DNA from 3 places in the Nonomuraea sp. B19D2 genome. Region 3 is predicted to be linked to each of the others. Evidence: riboswitches for the same ligand, from Rfam matches in the RefSeq annotation. Region 3 holds a riboswitch; each other region holds the start of a gene.
What was found. Region 3 has a riboswitch for thiamine pyrophosphate ahead of thiO (glycine oxidase ThiO). Riboswitches for the same ligand answer to the same signal wherever they lie in the genome.
Positions count from the first base shown of each region.

Region 1: it holds a riboswitch for thiamine pyrophosphate, as region 3 does, so the genes downstream of both, ABN273_RS28180 (purine-cytosine permease family protein) here and thiO (glycine oxidase ThiO) in region 3, are expected to answer to the same signal.
Region 2: it holds a riboswitch for thiamine pyrophosphate, as region 3 does, so the genes downstream of both, tenA (thiaminase II) here and thiO (glycine oxidase ThiO) in region 3, are expected to answer to the same signal.

Region 1 is NZ_JBEFAK010000016.1:105,123-110,987, forward strand. Features, by position in the region: gene ABN273_RS28175 (methylated-DNA--[protein]-cysteine S-methyltransferase) at 35-607, shown strand; gene ABN273_RS28180 (purine-cytosine permease family protein) at 573-1,904, opposite strand; TPP riboswitch at 1,895-2,010, opposite strand; gene ABN273_RS28185 (rhodanese-like domain-containing protein) at 2,086-2,409, opposite strand; gene ABN273_RS28190 (winged helix-turn-helix transcriptional regulator) at 2,508-2,942, opposite strand; gene ABN273_RS28195 (MFS transporter) at 3,040-4,422, shown strand; gene ABN273_RS28200 (Fpg/Nei family DNA glycosylase) at 4,438-5,316, opposite strand; gene ABN273_RS28205 (TenA family protein) at 5,382-5,865, opposite strand, start outside.
Region 2 is NZ_JBEFAK010000041.1:46,512-52,376, forward strand. Features, by position in the region: gene ABN273_RS45595 (hypothetical protein) at 1-590, shown strand, start outside; gene ABN273_RS45600 (MFS transporter) at 753-1,904, shown strand; gene ABN273_RS45605 (winged helix-turn-helix transcriptional regulator) at 1,952-2,332, opposite strand; gene ABN273_RS45610 (RidA family protein) at 2,461-2,865, shown strand; TPP riboswitch at 2,972-3,067, shown strand; gene tenA (thiaminase II) at 3,059-3,742, shown strand; gene ABN273_RS45620 (AfsR/SARP family transcriptional regulator) at 3,753-5,865, opposite strand, start outside.
Region 3 is NZ_JBEFAK010000003.1:354,270-360,134, forward strand. Features, by position in the region: gene ABN273_RS08245 (polyprenyl synthetase family protein) at 1-8, shown strand, start outside; gene thiE (thiamine phosphate synthase) at 195-833, opposite strand; gene ABN273_RS08255 (Rv2175c family DNA-binding protein) at 811-1,185, opposite strand; gene ABN273_RS08260 (NAD(P)/FAD-dependent oxidoreductase) at 1,216-2,391, opposite strand; TPP riboswitch at 2,440-2,556, shown strand; gene thiO (glycine oxidase ThiO) at 2,546-3,643, shown strand; gene thiS (sulfur carrier protein ThiS) at 3,640-3,840, shown strand; gene ABN273_RS08275 (thiazole synthase) at 3,833-4,588, shown strand; gene pknB (Stk1 family PASTA domain-containing Ser/Thr kinase) at 4,699-5,865, shown strand, end outside.

The DNA.
Region 1 (5,865 bases), on a different contig from region 3:
CGGCGATTCTCGGTGGGTGGGGGGGGTGGGTGCCATGTCGAGTGGCGATCTCGATGCCTTGTTGCGGGTGACCTCCAGCACCTATCGAGGCGAGACGCCCCCCGACATCGCCTTCGGCACCTATGACGGCGCCGTCGGCAGGCTGGTGCTCGCGGTGACGGGCAAGGGCATCGTGGCGTGCAGCTTCGAGCCGGAGAACAACGTGTTCGCGCTGCTCACGAGGCATGTGGGCACGTTCATCGGGCCGGACGCGCGCCGGCTCGACCCGGTGCGCAGGGAGCTGGACGCATACTTCTCCGGCCGCCTGCGGGCTTTCGCCACACCGGTGAACCTGACGCTGGCCACGCCGTTCGCCCGTACGGTGCTGCAGAAGACGACGGTGGTCCCGTACGGCACGACGACCACGCTGGAGGAGATCGGCGCGAGCATCGGCAGGCCGCGCGCGCTGCGGGCGATCGGCAACGCGCTGGCCTCCAACCCCGTGTGCGTGATCGTGCCGTGCCACCGGGTGGTGCGCGAGGACGGCGGGCTCGGCGACTACGCGGGCGGCCCCACGGCCAAGCAGCACCTGCTCAACGTCGAGAAGCGCGCGTCAACGAGCCGATGAGCAGCGCCACCAGCGCGGCCACGACGGCCGCGCCGAGCGCGCCGTTCATCCACGGCTGCCGGGTGAAGCCGATGGCCTCGCGGGCCGACTGCCAGAAGGCGTCCCACTTCGGGACCGTGGGCGTGGAGGTCGTCAGCCAGTACGCGACGAAGCCAAGGGCCCACGGCACCAGCCTCGACCAGCGCGCGGGCGCGTTCTCCGCGGTGTTCCAGCCGCGCGAGCCGCCGAGCACGAAGTAGTCCACGGCCAGCACCGCGAACATCGGCACGAACACCGCCCCGATCACCCCCAGGAACGCCCCGTACGAGGTGACGTCCACGAACAGGGCGATCGCGACGGTCAGCACGCCGATGGCGGTGGAGAAGATGCGCCGGTCCACGCGCGGCATCAGGTTCTGCAGCGAGACCGTGGTGGAGTAGACGTTGGCGAACGACTGGTCGGTCTCGCGCAGCACCAGGATCGCGAAGAACAGCGCGCCCAGCGGCACCGCGACGAACGGGCCGAACACCGACGTCCCATCGGCCAGCACCGCGTCCGCCCCCGCCATGGCCACCGCGTACACGCCCAGCCCCAGGCATGCCACCTGCGCCAACGTGTACCCGCCGACCACGCCGGTGAACGCGGCCCCGCTCGACCTGGAGTGCCGGGCGAAGTCCGCCGCCATCGGCACCCACGACACCGACAGCGCGATCACGTAGTCGACGGCCGGGGCGAACGCCGCCCAGGACCCGCCGGTGTGCACGGGGGCCCGGGTCAGGAAGAACCAGGCGAACCACACCAGCGACACGATCACGCCGATGGTGACGTACCGCCGCAGGATCCGCACCGACCCGAGCGGCCAGATCGTGAGCGCGGTGGTCAGCGCTCCGGCCGCGATCACCCACACCGCGTACGGCACCGCGCCGAAGATGGCACCGGCGGCCTTGGCGATGACCCACAGCTCGAACGCGCCCCAGCCGATCATCTGCACGATGTTCAGCACCGTGGGCACGTACGAGACCCGCGCGCCGAACAGCCCCCGCAGCAGCACCATCGCGGGCTCCCCCGTCCGTGTGCCCGGGATGGCGGACAGGCCGACCATGGCCGTGCCGATCAGGCTGCCCACCACGACGGCCACCAGCGCGGCGGCCAGGCTGAGCGGGGCGCCGCCGAGCGGGTCGAGCAGGAGCAGCGCTCCGGAGAAGCCCAGAAGGCTCACGCCGAGGTTCGCCCAGAGCGCACCCTGGTCGAGCACGCCCAGCGTCTTCGGCGGCCTGCCCTCGAGGGTCAGGGGAACTTCGTCGGCGACATGCGTCATCGCACACTCCCTACGCCGGCATTACCCGGACAGGTTCAGGCGGTCGGCAGCGGATCGTGTGCTGCCCTCTCAGCCCGGTGAACCCCGAGCTCCCGCGACGATCTGAAGTTGGCGCCCTCATCATGCCCTAGTGGCGGCAGAAACGCCACAGGGAGGCTTTACATGTGCTTTGAGAAGATTTTTAGGCCACGAAGGGCGTCTGCCCCGTTTCGCTGACCATCGGGCGACGCGCGAACTCCCACGACTGCATGCCGCCACCGACGTTGACCGCGTCGCGCCCGAGCTGGTTGAGCCAGGCCGCGACCTGCAGGGACCGGCCGCCAACCCGGCAGACGACATAGACCGTCCGGTCGCCGGGCACCTCGTCGACCCGCCCTTGGATCTGGGTCATGGGGATGTGGACAGCCTCCGGCGCGTGCCCGGCGACCCACTCGTCCTGCTCTCGGACGTCGAGCAGGTAGGCGTCGTCGGGAACGGCACTGGCTTCGATCTCAGGAACGGTCATGACTCCATCATCTCGCGGCGAGGGAGCGCCGCCGCCTGGAGGAGGAGCGACGAAGGAGCGACGGGGGAAGGCGGCGGCATCTGGCGACCGAGCCCGCCTCACGGAGTGAGGCCATCAACACGCGAGTCGTAGGCGGCACGCGCTTCGGCGATCTCCCGCTGGTGCTCCTCCGTCCAGGTGACCAGCGCCTTTATGGTCTGGTGCAGCGTACGGCCGAGCGGCGTCAGCGCGTAGTCGACCCTGGGCGGCACGACGGGGTGGACCGTGCGGCTGACCAGGCCGTCGCGCTCGAGCTGGCGCAGGGTCACGCTGAGCATGCGCTGGCTGACGCCGTCGATCTCGCGGCGGAGCTGGGTGAAGCGCAGGCTCTGGCAGTCGAGCAGGGCGATCACCAGCAGCGACCACTTGTCCGCGATGCGGTCGAGTATCTGGCGGACCTCGCAGTCCTCGCGGGTGTCCCACTGGCGTACGTCGTAGTCGGCTTCCACGGTGCTGTCGCAGTAACCGAGTGATTCCGAAGTGCCTTCTTCCATGACATTTCATGTTGGCTGATGATGTGTCCGGTTACAAGAGAGAACCGAAATGCCTAGAAGTAACCGGGAGTTTGTTATGCCTGCTCGCTCTTGGGGCGTGCTGATTGTTTTGTGCGGAGCCATCTTTCTCGAGGGCATCGACGTGGCCATGCTCAACGTCGCCCTCCCGTCCATCAGGGCTGACCTGGGGCTGTCAACGGGGGTGCTGAGCGGGGTCGTGAGCGCGTACGTGCTCGGCTACGGCGGCTTCATGCTGCTCGGCGGCCGGGCGGCCGACCTGCTGGGCCGGCGGCGGATGTTCCTGCTCTGGCTGGGGGTGTTCCTGGCCTTCTCCGGGCTCGGCGGATTCGCTCATGAGGGGTGGGTGCTGCTGGTGGCCAGGTTCGTCACGGGGGTGGCCGCCGCGTTCATGACCCCGGCCGGGCTCTCCCTGCTCACCACGACCTTCCCCGAGGGCCCGCGGCGCAACCGGGCCCTGCTCATCTACGCCGGCACGGCGGCGGGCGGCTTCGCGCTCGGGCTGGTGATCGGCGGCCTGCTGACCGCGTTCGGCTGGCGCTGGGTCTTCTTCGCGCCCGTCCTGCTGTCGCTGGTGATCCTCCTCGCCGCGATCCCGCTGCTCAAGGATTCCCCTTCCGAGTCTCGCGGCGGCGGCTTCGACGCGGCGGGCGCTCTGAGCGTCACGGGCGCGATGATGCTGCTGGTCTACGGGGTGGTACGCCTCGAGCACCCGTCCGACGGCTGGCCGCTGACGGTGGCCGCCTTCCTCGGTGGCCTGGCGCTGCTCGGGACCTTCGTGGCCGTGGAACGCCGCTCCGCCCGCCCCCTGGTCCGCCTGGGCATACTCAGGTCGGGCGCCCTCGTCCGGGCGAACGTGCTGGCCGCCCTGCTCACCGCCTCGTTCTTCGGCTTCCAGTTCCTGGTCACGCTCTATCTGCAGGAGCTGCGCGGCTGGTCCACCATCCAGACGGGCCTGGCCCTGCTGGCGGCGGCCGCCGACGTGATCCTCGCCCCGACGCTCACGCCGTGGCTGGTCAACCGGTACGGCAACGCCAAGGTCGTCCTGGGCGGCCTGCTGTCGGGGCTGCTGGCGTACGCGCTCTTCCTCGGGGTGGGGCTCGACTGGACGTACGCGGCCATGCTGCCCTCGATGCTGCTGATCGGCCTGATGTTCGCCTTCGTCTACGGCCCGCTCACGATCGTGGCCACGGACGGCATCGCGCCGGAGGAGCAGGGGCTGGCGAGCGGTCTCATCAACACGTCGTTCCAGTTCGGCGCGGCCCTGGGCCTGTCGATGGTCACCGCGGTCAACGTGGCGGCCCTGGGCGACGGGACCACGGCGGAGGCCGGCCTCACGGCGCTGCGCACGGCCCTGGCGGTCCCGGTGACGGCCACCCTGCTGGGCGCGGTGGTGGCGGCCATCGGCCTGCGCAGGCGCACGGGGACCCGGGAGGCGGACCGGGTGCCGGTCGGCGCCTGAGCACCCACGCAGGGGTCATTTGAGCAGCCGGGACAAGCGCCGATCGGCGAGGGGCTTGCCGCCGGTCTGGCAGGTGGGGCAGTACTGCAGGGACGAGTCGGCGAAGGACACCTCGCGGATGGTGTCGCCGCACACGTCGCACGGCTGCCCCGTCCTGTTGTGGACGCGCAGCCCGGACTTCTTCTCCGCCTTGAGGTCCTTGGCCGCCAGCCCGTGCGCCCGCTCCACCGCCTCTCTCAACGTGGTGATGATGGCCTCGTGCAGGTCGGCGATCTGCGCGTCCGTCAGCGACGACGCGATCTTGAACGGGGACATCCTGGCCGCGTGCAGCACCTCGTCCGAGTACGCGTTCCCGATGCCCGCGATGACCTTCTGGTCGCGCAGCAGCCCCTTGATCTGGGTGCGGTTGCCGCTCACGATGCGCTTGAGCGCTTCCACGGTGAAGGACTCGTCGAGGGGGTCGGGACCGAGGGAGGCGACACCGGGGATGTCTTCCGGATTTTTCGTGACATAGACGGCGAGACGCTTCTGCGTCCCCGCCTCCGTCAGCTCGAACCCGGGCGCCAGCCCCTCCTCATCGGGCGCCAGCCGGACCCGTACCGCGAGCGGCCCCTTGCCGGGGCGCACGGGCTTGGCGCCCGAGAGGTCGTCGCGCCAGCGCAGCCAGCCCGCTCTGGCCAGATGGATGATCAGGTGAAGGCCGTCGCAGTCGAGGTCGAGGAACTTGCCGTGCCTCGACACGCTGGTGACGGTCAGCCCGCCCAACGCGGTCACGGGCGGGTCGAACGTCTTGAGCGCCTGGATGGCCACCACGTCGACCCCCAGGACCGTACGACCCACCGCCCGCTCGCGCAGGAAGTGGGCGAGAGACTCCACTTCGGGAAGTTCCGGCATGCCACCAGGGTACGGCGCACACCGAACCGTCCACAGCCTGTGGAAACCGTGTCAGGCGAACACGGCTACGGCACGTCCCAGAAGGCCAGCTCGTGCGCCATGCCCTCGGCGAACAGCGCCTCCGCCCGCGCCGGATCCGGCCCCGCCTCGTCGATCATCTGCGCGATGCGCACGGTCAGCGCTTCGAACCCCGGATCCGCGTACGTGTCCACCCAAGCCCGATATCTCGGCTCAGCGGGCGGATTCTCCGCCAATATCCGCCCAAGACTCGAATATCCCCACATACACGGATAAAGCGCGGCCAGCCCCTCCCCATACGACGCCGCCGACTCCAGCAGGAACGCCGTGTACGCCGCGCACGCCGGCCCCTTCACCGCCCCCTCCAGATCGGCCCCGAACTCCGCCGACATCGACCTGTGCAGGCTCAGCTCGTCGTGGTACGTGGTGTGCGCCAGGTCCACCAGGTCACCCAGATGCCCGGCGGGAGCCTGCCAGGCCAGCCGCGCGAAGACCCGTACGTAGTCGAGCAGGAACAGGTAGTCCTGCTCC
Region 2 (5,865 bases), on a different contig from region 3:
AGCGCTATCTGCGAGATCTGGCCAATGACCCCTCTCCGGTCGCCCGGGGCGTCCACCGGCAGACCGATCCGACCTTCTCCAGCACCGTGCGGCGCAACACCATCAAAGGCCAGGGCCCGAAATTCCTGTGCCAGGACGCGACGCCCGTGATGAGGATCACCGACAACAAGATCAAGGGCACCCTGCTCCCGGCACCCCCGGAAACCACGTACTACCCGACCTTCGGCCACCTGATCGTCTTCTCGGGCACGCCTGACGCCCTGTGCAGCACGACCAACGCATGGGGGAAGGAGATCACCATCGAACGCAACGACATCTTCATCCCGCGCGCCGCACCCACCGGTCAGCCCTACGGCCAGATCAACTACTGCGGGAAGTCCATCAAACTCGCCGACAACGTCTACCGCACTGATACGGAAGATCCCGCCCGTCCCCTCTGGGTCTACTACAACCGCGCCCAAGGCGTGGGGTCGGTGACTCAGGACTGCTTCCCGGCCGGCGGAGCGATCGTCGCGGTGGACGAAAATCACGTGCCTTATCCGCTCACCGATCGGGGGACACAGAAATGCCTGACGTTGCCCCAGCCATAGGCAGGGAAGACTGATCCGCCGGCCCTCTGAATCCTGTTGCAGCGGGACTGGTGAGCCTGCTGAGGTACGTGCATGGACAGTGCCACTGAGCAGGTGCAACGGGCGAGGACAGGAAGAGACCGTACGATCCCCCGACAACCGGCTCCATGGCACAGGCTGGCGGTGCTCGGCGCCCTGATGCTGGCCGCCCTCACCTTCAACACCGCGGAGAACCTGCCGGTCGGCCTCCTGGAGCTCATTTCCGAAGACCTGCGGGTGTCCCTGTCAGCGGTCGGTCTCCTGGTCACCGGTTACGGCGTGACGGTGGCCGTCGCATCGGTGCCGATCGCCCACGTCGTGCGGGCCGTGCCCCGACGTTATGTGCTCACGGGACTGCTGGCCGCGCTCGTGGTGTCCAGTCTTGTTGCGGCGCTGGCCCCCTCTTACTGGCTGCTCCTGGTGGCGCGGCTGCTGACCGCGCTCGCCCAGGCGCTGTTCTGGGCCGTAATGGGGCCGGTCGCGGTGGGCCTGTTCGCGCCCGAGGTCCGGGGGCGTGTGATCGGGGCGTTGTCCGTCGCTGGTTCGCTCGCTCTCGTGCTGGGCGTTCCCGCTGGGACCTGGCTGGGCCAGCAGAGTAACTGGCAGGTGCCCATCGCCATGCTGGCGGCTCTGGGGCTCTGTTCTTTGGTGACGATCGCCGTTCTGCTACCGACTTCGCGTCCGGAAGAAGAGCCAGCCGCCTACGCGACCAGTCCCGACGTGTGGCGGTTCTGGACGGTGCTGGCGGCCGGGACCTTGTCCGCCACCGGGGCGTTCACGGGATACACCTACATCGTGACGTTCCTGGGCGACGTGAGCGGGTTCTCCCCGAGCGCGGTCAGCGCCCTGTTCGTGGTTTTCGGTGTCGCGTGTCTGGCCGGAGTGAGCATCACCGCGGCGTTTTTGGACCGCTTTGCGCAGTCCGCGCTGGCCACCGCCGTGGCCACGCAGGCGGTGGGGATGCTCGGCCTGTACGCGTTCGGCGCTCATCCGGTGGCGGCGGTGGTGTTCCTGGTGTTGATGGGCGGTGCACTCGGGCCGGTGTTCATGACCACGCAGAACGCGATGCTGCACTGCGCCCCGGGCCGCACGGACATCGCGCTCGCAGCGAACTCCGGTGCCTACAACGCCGGCATCGCAGCGGGTGCCGCGCTTGGGGGACTGGTCCTGCCGCTCGCCGATGTACGGGGCACCTTCCTCGCTGGTGGGCTGCTGACTGCCGGGGCGTGCGCGGCCCTGCTCGGCGGCGAACTGCTACGTGGGCGCCGTCGTCCAGAACGCTCAACACGCCGATGATGGACGCCGATCTTGCTAGGGGCACCGGCGTCGGGGTGGGGGAGCCGTCAGGCGTCGAAGCGCCGGCGGGCGGTCTCGATGTGGCCGAAGTACTGGTGGGTCCAGCCGCAGATGAGATCAACCGTGGCGCGCAGGGCCTGGCCCGGCTCGGTGAGGGTGTACTCGACTCGCGGCGGCACAGTGGGATGCACCTTCCGCTCGGCCAGGCCGTTGCGCTCCAGCATGCGCAGGTTCTGGGTGAGCATCTTGTGGCTGATGCCCTCGACCTCGTCGCGCAGCTCGATGAAGCGGAGGGTGCGCTCACCGAGAGTCTCGATGATAAGCAACGCCCACTTGTTGGCGACATCAGAGAAGATCTCCCGCGCCAGGGAGTCCGCGCGCCTCAGGTCCGCTTCGTCAGCCGTGCCCGCGAACTGCTTGGTCACCATCAGGTTCCCCAGTCTCTAAAAAGTGCGTTCTTCCACGTCAGCGAACACTCTCCTATGGTTTCTGAGTAACCGCAAGAGAGCACGGGCGCCCTCCGGCGCCTCGATCACCTAACCGATCAGGAGATCTCGTGGCTGTTTCGCTCATCAACCCTGACAGGCATGTCCAAGTCCCGCTCTACCACCACGTCGCGGTGGCGAGGGGGAGCAGGCAGGTCCACATCGCGGGACAGGTCGCCTGGGACGAGAACGGCGAGCTCGTGGCACCGGGCGACCTCGCAGGGCAGGTCACCCAGGTCTACCGCAACGTCGCCAAAGCGCTGGACGCGGCCGGAGCGACGTTCCACGACGTCGTCCGCTTCACGTGGTACGCCGCAGGCTGGAAGAGAGAGATGTACGACGCCTTCAACGCGGGCATCGAACAGGCGGCCCGCGAGTTCGACATCGCCACGCCGCCGGCCGCGCTGATCGGGGTGGACGTGCTTTTCGAGCCCGGCATCCTCATCGAGGCCGAAGTCACCGCGATCATCGATTGAAGCGGTCACACCAGGTGCGAGTAGTGGGGGATCCGATGCCCGGCTTGGTGCCGTTGGGCACGGAGGCCGGCCGCGAGCGCCGGTCATCTCGCCGTCTGCTAACGTTGCCCGCGACGCGGGGTGCCCGGCGCGCCGGGCTGAGATCACACCCGTCGAACCTGATCTAGTTCGCACTAGCGAAGGGACGTCATCGGTGACCTTCTCCGAGAAGATCTGGACGCGCACGGCCACGCTGCTCGAGGCGATCCACGACCACCCGTTCAACACCGCGCTGCGCGACGGCACCCTCGACCGGGACCGCTTCGCGTTCTACCTGGTCCAGGACGGGCGCTACCTGGTGGCGTACGCCAAGGTGCTCGCGACCGCCTCGGCCCGCGCCACCGACCCGGCCGACGCCGCGTTCTTCGCCCAGAGCGCGCACACGGCGCTGGTCGTCGAGCGCGGCCTGCACGCCGGCTACCTCGAGGAGTTCGGGCTGACGGCCGAGCAGACGGCGGGCATCGCCACCTCGCCGACCTGCCTGGCCTACTCCTCCTACCTCCAGGCCACGGCGCTCGCCGCCCCGCTGCCGGTGCTCGCCGCCGCCGTGCTGCCGTGCTTCTGGGTGTACCAGGACGTCGGCGCGGCGCTGCTCGAACGCACGGCGGGTGCCGCCGGGCACCCGTACCGGACCTGGATATCCACCTACTCCGACCCGTCCTTCGCGGCCTCGGTGGAGCAGGCCAAGGCGCTCGTGGACCGGCTGGCCGAGCTCGCCGACCCGGGGACGCGCGGGGCGATGGAGGAGGCGTTCTGCCGGGCCACCGAGTACGAGTGGATGTTCTGGGACAGCGCCTGGCGCCTCGAGACCTGGCCCACGGCGCAGTGGCTCGCCTGACACCCCGCCGTCACGCGTACGAGTCGCTGAGCTCCCTGCGCAGCTCGAGGGCCTGGTGCAGGTAGTGCCGGGCCAGCGCGGCACGCCCGGACGAGCGGTACAGCTCGCCCAGTGTCTGGTACGTGTCGGCCTCCCCGCTCCGGTCACCGAGCTGCTGGAAGATCATCAGCGAGCGCTCCAGCTGGTCGGAGCCGTCCAACCGGTCGCCCCTGGCCACCTGGAGCCCGCCGAGGTTCCGCATCGCGTACGCGCCGCAGTGCCGGTCCCCGAGCGACTCGAAGATGTCCAGCGCGTGCCCCTGGTAGCGCATGGCCCGCTCGGACTCGGCGACCAGGTCGTACAGGCGGCCGAGCTGTATCGACACGCAGCCCTCGCGGTGGGCGTCGCCGAGCTCCTCGGCCAGCCGCAGCGCGTCCCCGAGCCACCGCGAGGCCTGGCGCACGTCACGCAGCGACAGGTAGACGCGCCCGATCGCCTGCCGCGCGTACGCCTCGCCGCTCCTGTCGCCGATGGCCAGGAACATGGCCAGCGCGTGCCTGAAAGACCCCAGCGCCTTGAGGTGCCGGTTGGAGAACTGGTTGACCGCCGCCAGCCCGCAGATCGAGATCGCCTCGCTCCGGATGTCGCCCAGTTCGTGGAAGATGGCCCGCGCCCGCCTGAACATCTCGCCGGCCTCGGCGTACCGGTCCTGGTAGACGCAGACCTGGGCCAGGCCGCGGAGCATGGCCGCCTCGCCGTGGCGGTCGCCGGCCGCGCGGGCGCTGTCCAGGGCGATCCGGTGCGTGGCCTGCCACTCGTCCAGGAGGCAGTGCAGGTCGAAGTACGGGACCAGCGTCGCGGCCAGCCCCCACGCGGACTGGGCCAGGCCCGCGCCGGCGGCCAGCCGTACCGCCTCCACAAGGGACTCCCGCTCGGCGTCGAACCACGACAGGGGCTCGGCGGTCAGGCGGCCGAGGGTCTCCCGCGCCAGGCTCCAGCGGGGCGCCCCGTCGGACGTCAGCCCGAACAGGGTCGTCGGCAGCCGCGTGGCGGCGTGCTCGGCGGCGGTGAGCCAGCCGCCGAGCACCCTGACGAGCGCGTGCCGCTCGGCCCCGTCGACGGTCGGCCCGCCCGCCTTCTCCTTCGCGGCGCAGCGGACCAGGTCGTGCAGGCGGTAGCGGGGCTGGCCGACGGGGTCGGTGCCGGCCAGGCGCAGGAGGTTCGCGTCCACCAGGGTGTCGACCACCGTGTCCGCCCGGTGCCGGTCGAGCACGGCGTCGGCCACCCAGCCCGGCACGGACTGCGAGCCGAGCAGGCCGAGCGCGCGGAAGGCCAGGGCCGCGTCACCGGGCAGCCGGCGGTAGCTGAGCTCGAACGAGCCGCGTACCTCGAGGTCGCCGGCGCGCAGTTCGTCGAGGCGGCTCGTCTCGTCGTCCAGCCGCTGCTGCAGCACGCTCAGCGGCCAGCCGGACCGCCCGGCCAGCCGGGCCCCCGCCACCCTGATGGCCAGCGGCAGGTGGCCGCAGGAGCGCAGGATCGCCTGGGCGGCCTCGCGCTCCCCGGCCACCCGGTCGACGCCGACGATCTTGCCGAGGAGCTGCTCGGCCTCCGCGGGCGGCAGCACGTCGAGCTCGAGCTGGAGGGCGCCGGGCAACTCCGCGATCCGCAGCCGGCTGGTGACGAGCACCCCGCAGCCGCTGCCGGGCAGCAGGGCGCGTACCTGCGCGGTGTCGGCGGCGTCGTCGAGGAAGACCAGCATGGGCCGTTCGGCCAGCAAGGATCGATACAGTGAGGCCCGCTCGCGCAGCGTGGGCGGCAGGGCCGGCTCCGCGACGCCGAGCGCCCGCAGCGCCTCGGCCAGCAGGTCGAGGGGGTCGGCCGGGTCCGCGTCGGTGCCGCCCAGGCACAGATAGAGCTGCCCGGCCGGATACTCGGCGCGCAAGGCGTGCGCGCAGTGCACGGCCAGCGCCGACTTGCCCACGCCGGGCGGCCCGGTCACCACGGCTATCGACGGCGGCCCGTCCGGCCGCCGCTCCTCGGCCGACAGTGCGCGCGTCAGGGCCGCCACGTCCGCCGCTCTGCCGGTGAAGTCCGGCACGTCCGCGGGGAGCTGGTGCGGGGCCGGGGGCCGATCGCCCGGCAGC
Region 3 (5,865 bases):
AGACCTGACGCGCACTCGGGGCCCTGCTCGGGTGCGGACGCGCACCTTCATAGGGCCAGTACGCGGGGCGTGCCGAAAGCGTCCGCCACCACGCGGGCGCGCCGGTCAAGGGCCCGAGGCGCCCGCGGGGTGGCGGACGCCTCGGCGCGAGGCCGGCGGGACACGTGTGGCCGTGCCGGGGCGGCCTGCGGGGCTCAGCCGGAGGACAGGCGCTTGGCGAACTCCGCCGCGGCCGCCCCCGGGTCATCCGCGTCCGTGATCGCGCGTACGACCACCACCCGGCTCACCCCGTACGACATCACCTCGTCCAGGTTGGCGAGGTCGATGCCGCCGATCCCGAACCACGGCCGTGCGGTCTCCAGCGCAGCCGCGTGCCTGAGCAGCGGCGGGCCGGGGGCCGGGCGGCCGGGCTTGGTGGGCGTGGGCCAGATGGGGCCGCAGCAGAAGTAGTCGACGCCCGGCTCCACGGCCGCGGCGGAAGCCTCGGCGGCGGAGTGGGTGGACCGTCCGATGACGATGTCGTCGCCGAGTATCTCTCGCGCGACCGTCAAGGGAAGGTCGTCCTGCCCCAGGTGGAGCACGTCGGGGCGGGCGGCGTAGGCGACGTCCGCCCGGTCGTTGACGGCCAGTAGTTTGCCGTGCCGGTCGCAGGCGTCGCGGAAGACTTCGAGGAGCGCGAGTTCTTCGCGTGCCTCCAGGCCCTTCTCCCGCAGCTGGATGATGTCCACGCCGCCGGCCAGCACCGAATCGAGGAACTCTGCCAGGTCGCCGCGGTCGCGCCGGCCGTCGGTGCAGAGGTAGAGGCGGGCCTCAGAAAGCGAGGGCTTGGGCACGCCGCTTGACCTCGGTGTGACGGCCGGCCTTGATCGCCTCGATGGGCGACCCGGGCAGGGAGTCGTCAGGGGTGAAGAGCCAGCGCAGCGACTCGACATCGTCGTAGCCGGCGTCCAGCAACACGGTCAGTGTGCCGGGCAGGCCCTTCATCACGTCCTTTCCGTCGAGGAACACCGCAGGCACCTGCGGCCCGCCGCTGCCCCGGCGCACGCCGAGCAGCTTGTGGTCCTTGAGGAGTTGCTTGGCCCGCCCGATGGAAAGGTCCAGGCGCGAGGCCACTTCGGGGAGAGTGAGCCACTCAGCTACGAGCTGGTCGGTCTCCCGGTCGATCTGTGCAACAGAAAGCGTCACGAAACCACAACTACCACATGGCGTGCTTGCTCAAACAACACAATCCCGTAGAGGGACATCTGGATCTACCAGGCGTTCCACGTCGAGCCGGTGTCCCGCGTCGATGATTCTGCGCCCCTGTACGAGGTCCCGCGGCCGGTCCACGGCGAGCACCGCCGCGGCGACGTCGTCGGCCGTGAGCCAGACGGCCGACCACTTGCCCTCCGGGTCGCCACGGTAGACGAGCCGCTCCCCCGCCGGATGATGGCCCGCGTACTGCACCATGTGCCCGAACTGCTCCGACCAGAAGTACGGAACGGGATCGTAGGCCACGTCCTCGCCCAGCAGGCTCGCGGCGGCGACCTCGGGGGCGTTGAGCGCGGTGTCCCAGTGCTCGACCCTGAGCCTGGTCTGCCAGCGGCGCGACCACCAGGCGGCGCAGTCGCCGACGGCGACCGTGTCGGGCAGCGAGGCACGCAGGTGCTCGTCCACGACCACGCCGTTGTGCAGGTCGATGTCGGCGCCGGTGAGCCATTCGACGGCCGGCCGCACGCCGATGCCGGTGACGACCACGTGGGCCGCCACGAACTCGCCGCCGACCAGGCGCACGCCGCCCTCGTCCACGGAGTCGACCATGGTGCCGAGCCGCAGGTCGATGTCGTCGTACCAGCGCTGGGTGCGGGCCCCGATCTCGGCGCCGACGGCGGTCGCGAGCGGCGCCGGGCCCGCCTCGATCACGGTCACCGCGCATCCGGCGCGGCGGGCGGCGGTGGCCACCTCGGCGCCGATCCAGCCCGCGCCGATGACCGCGACGCGGGCGCCTGGGACGAGCATGGCCCTGAGCTCATGGGCGTCGTCGAGCGTGCGCAGCACGTGCTGGGGGCCGTCGCCGGGCAGCCTGATCGGCTCGGCCCCGGTGGCGATGACCAGCCCGTCGTAGCCCACCTCGCCCTCGGTGGTCTCCACGACGCCCGCGCGCAGCGACTTGGCGCTGACGCCGGGGCGGAAGTCCACGTCGATCGCGGCCAGGTCGGTGCCGACGTAGCTGGTGTCGGCGTCGCCGAACAGCACGGCCTTGGACAGCGGCGGGCGGTCGTAGGGGCGATGGCGCTCCGCACCGATCAGAGTGATCCTTCCGCCGAATCCGCGTCCGCGCAGCGCTTCCACGGTGCGCACCCCGGCCAGGCCGGCTCCTACCACCACGACATGATTCACGTTCATGACCATAACGGAGGGCGGTGCCGGGCCGACGCGGCGAGGTCGTAGGCTGGGGACGGAAAGACGCGCGGGAGTCCGGCCGTAACCGGGCTGAGAGGAAGGCTTCACCGGGCCTTCGACCGCAAGACACCTGATCCGGATCATGCCGGCGAAGGGAGCGCGAATGGATGTGATCGTGGGCGGCGGGGTCGTCGGGCTCTCCGTGGCCTGGCGGCTGGCTCGCGACGGACGGCCTGTCACCCTGGTGGACCCCGCCCCGGCCTCGGGCGCCTCGCACGCGGCCGCGGGGATGCTGGCGCCGGTCAGCGAGGTCGCCTACACCGAGGTGCCGCTGCTGCGGCTGGGTGTGGCGTCGCTGCGCCGCTGGCCCGCCTTCGCCACCGAGCTGGCCGCCGATGCGGGACTGGCCGGCACCGAGGCCCTGGATCTGCGCTCCGACGGGACGCTCGACGTGGCGTTCGGGACGGACGACCTGGCGGCGCTGGACGAGCTCGCCACGTACATGGAGAAGCTGGAGCTGCCCGTCGAGCGGCTGAGCGGGCGCGAGTGCCGCCGGCTGGAGCCCATGCTCGCCCCCTCCGTGCGAGGCGGGCTGCTGGCTCCCGGCGACGCCTGGGTGGACCCGCGCCGGGTGACGGCGGCGCTGCTCGCCGCCCTCGACCGGCGGGGAGTCCCGCTGGTGCGCTCGCGCGTCGGCGAGCTGCTGCGCGACGGCGGCCGGGTCACCGGGGTACGCCTCGGCGAGGGCGCCGAGATGCGGGCGGAGCGGGTCGTCCTGGCGGCCGGGGTGTGGAGCGCCGGGCTGGCGGAGGTGCCGGTGCGGCCGGTCAAAGGGCAGATCATGCGGTTGCGTTCCCCGCAGCCGCTGCTCACCCGCTGCGTACGCGGCACCGTGCACGGCACGCCGGTCTACCTCGTCCCCCGGGGCGACGGCGAGCTGGTGGTCGGGGCGACCCAGGAGGAGATGGGGTTCGACACCCGGGTGACCGCGGGCGGTCTGTACGAGCTGCTGCGGGACGCCAGGGAACTGGTGCCGGGCGTCACCGAGCTGGAGATCGCCGACGTGGTGGCCGGGCTGCGGCCGGGCACGCCGGACAACCTGCCGGTCATCGGCCCGAGCGGCACGCCCGGGCTCGCGCTGGCCACCGGCCACCATCGGGGCGGCGTGCTGCTGGCCCCGCTGACGGCCGACATCCTGCTGGGCGAAGAGGGCGAGCTGGCGGCGTTGTGCACGCCTGGAAGGTTTCGGGAAATTTCATGATTGTGACGATCAACGGGGCCGTGCACGAGGTGGCCGACGGCATGACCGTGGCGCAGGCCGTACGCAGATTGACCACGGCCGCCACCGGGGTGGCCGTGGCCGTGAACGACGAGGTGGTCACGCGGAGCTCGTGGGAGACGACGGCGCTCGGCGAGCATGACCGGGTGGAGGTTCTGACGGCGGTGCAAGGTGGATGATCTGATCATCGCCGGGGAGAAGTTCGCTTCCCGGCTCATCATGGGGACCGGCGGCGCGCCCTCGCTGGAGGTGCTCGACCAGGCGCTGGCCGCGTCCGGCACCGAGCTGACCACGGTGGCCATGCGGCGGCTCGACCCGAACGCCCGCGGCTCGGTGCTCGACGTGCTGCGCAAGCGGGACATCAAGGTGCTGCCCAACACGGCCGGCTGCTTCACCGCGGGCGAGGCCGTGCTGACGGCGCGGCTGGCCAGGGAGGCGCTCGGCACGAACTGGGTCAAGCTCGAGGTCATCGCCGACGAGCGGACGCTGCTGCCCGACCCGATCGAGACGTTCGACGCGGCCGAGCGGCTGGTGGCCGACGGGTTCGTGGTGCTGCCGTACATCGGGGACGATCCCGCGCTGGCGCGCCGGCTGGAGCAGGCGGGGTGCGCGGCCGTGATGCCGCTGGGCGCGCCGATCGGCTCGGGCCTCGGCATCCGCAACCCGCACAACATCGAGCTGATCGTCGAGGTCGCCTCGGTGCCGGTGGTGCTCGACGCCGGCATCGGCACGGCCAGCGACGCTGCGCTGGCGATGGAGCTGGGCTGCGACGCCGTGCTGCTGGCCACGGCGGTCACCAGGGCGCAGCGGCCCGACCTCATGGCGGCGGCCATGAAGGGTGCCGTGGCGGCGGGCCGGCTGGCGCGGCTCGCGGGCCGCATCCCGCGCAGGCGCTACGCGGAGGCGTCATCCCCGATGACCCCCTGAGGCGCCCGGTGTCGTGACGCGAACGCGGGGGCGTTCCGCAGGGAACGTCTCCGCATCGGTTTCGGGCGGCAAGGCCCTGCGGGTGGTAAAACGCCCGTAAACTCAGCGGGGTGGATACGACGACTGCGGACCCCTTGGTCGGGCGACTCGTCGATGGCCGCTACCGCATCGAGAGCCGGATCGCCCGGGGCGGCATGGCGACCGTCTACCTCGCGCTGGACATCCGGCTGGACCGGACGGTGGCGCTGAAGGTCATGCACAGCTCGCTCGCTGAGGACCCGGCGTTCGTCAGGAGGTTCATCGGCGAGGCCAAGTCGGTCGCCAGCCTCTCGCATCCCAACGTGGTGCACGTCTTCGACCAGGGCACCGACAACGACGTCGTCTACCTGTCGATGGAGTACGTGCCCGGCAGGACGCTCCGCGACATCCTGCGCGATCGCGGCAGGCTGCCCGCCCGCGAGGCGCTCGAGATCATGATCCCGGTGCTCGCCGCCCTCGGCGCGGCCCACCAGGCCGGGATGGTCCACCGCGACGTGAAGCCGGAAAACGTCCTGATGACCGACGACGGCCGGGTCAAGGTCGTCGACTTCGGCCTGGCCAGGGCCATCGAGGCCACCAACCAGACCCGTACGGGCGTGATGATCGGCACGATCGCCTACATGGCGCCCGAGCAGGTCACCCTCGGCGCCGCCGACGTGCGCAGCGACGTCTACGCCGCGGGCATTATGCTGTTCGAGCTGGTCACGGGGCAGCAGCCGTATGACGGCCAGACGCCGATGTCGGTCGCCTACCGGCACGTCCACGACACCGTGCCCGCGCCGTCGTCGCTGGTCCCCGAGGTGCCGCCGCTGATCGACACGCTGGTGGCGCACGCGACGGCCCGCGAGCCGGCCGACCGGCCCGCCGACGCCACCGCGATGCTCGTGGCGGCCGTCGACGCGCACCGGATGCTGCCGCGGATGACCGACCCGCGGATGACCGAGCCACGGATGTCCCACTCCCAGCCGCACGCCCGCACGGTCTCCGCCGCCCCCTCCATGCCGCAGGCCGCGCCGGCCCACACCATGATCCAGCCGCGGGAGGAGATGCCGAAGCGGCGTGGGTTCAGGCCCAACTGGTTCCTGGTGGTGCTCGCCGCCGTGATGGTGGTCGCGGTGGGGCTGACCGGCTGGTTCTTCGCACAGCCCGAGCGCGTCCACGTGCCCGAACTGGTCGGCAAGAACCTCGAGCTGGCCAGGAAGACCGCCGTCGCGGCCGGCTTCAAGGTGCAGGAGGCC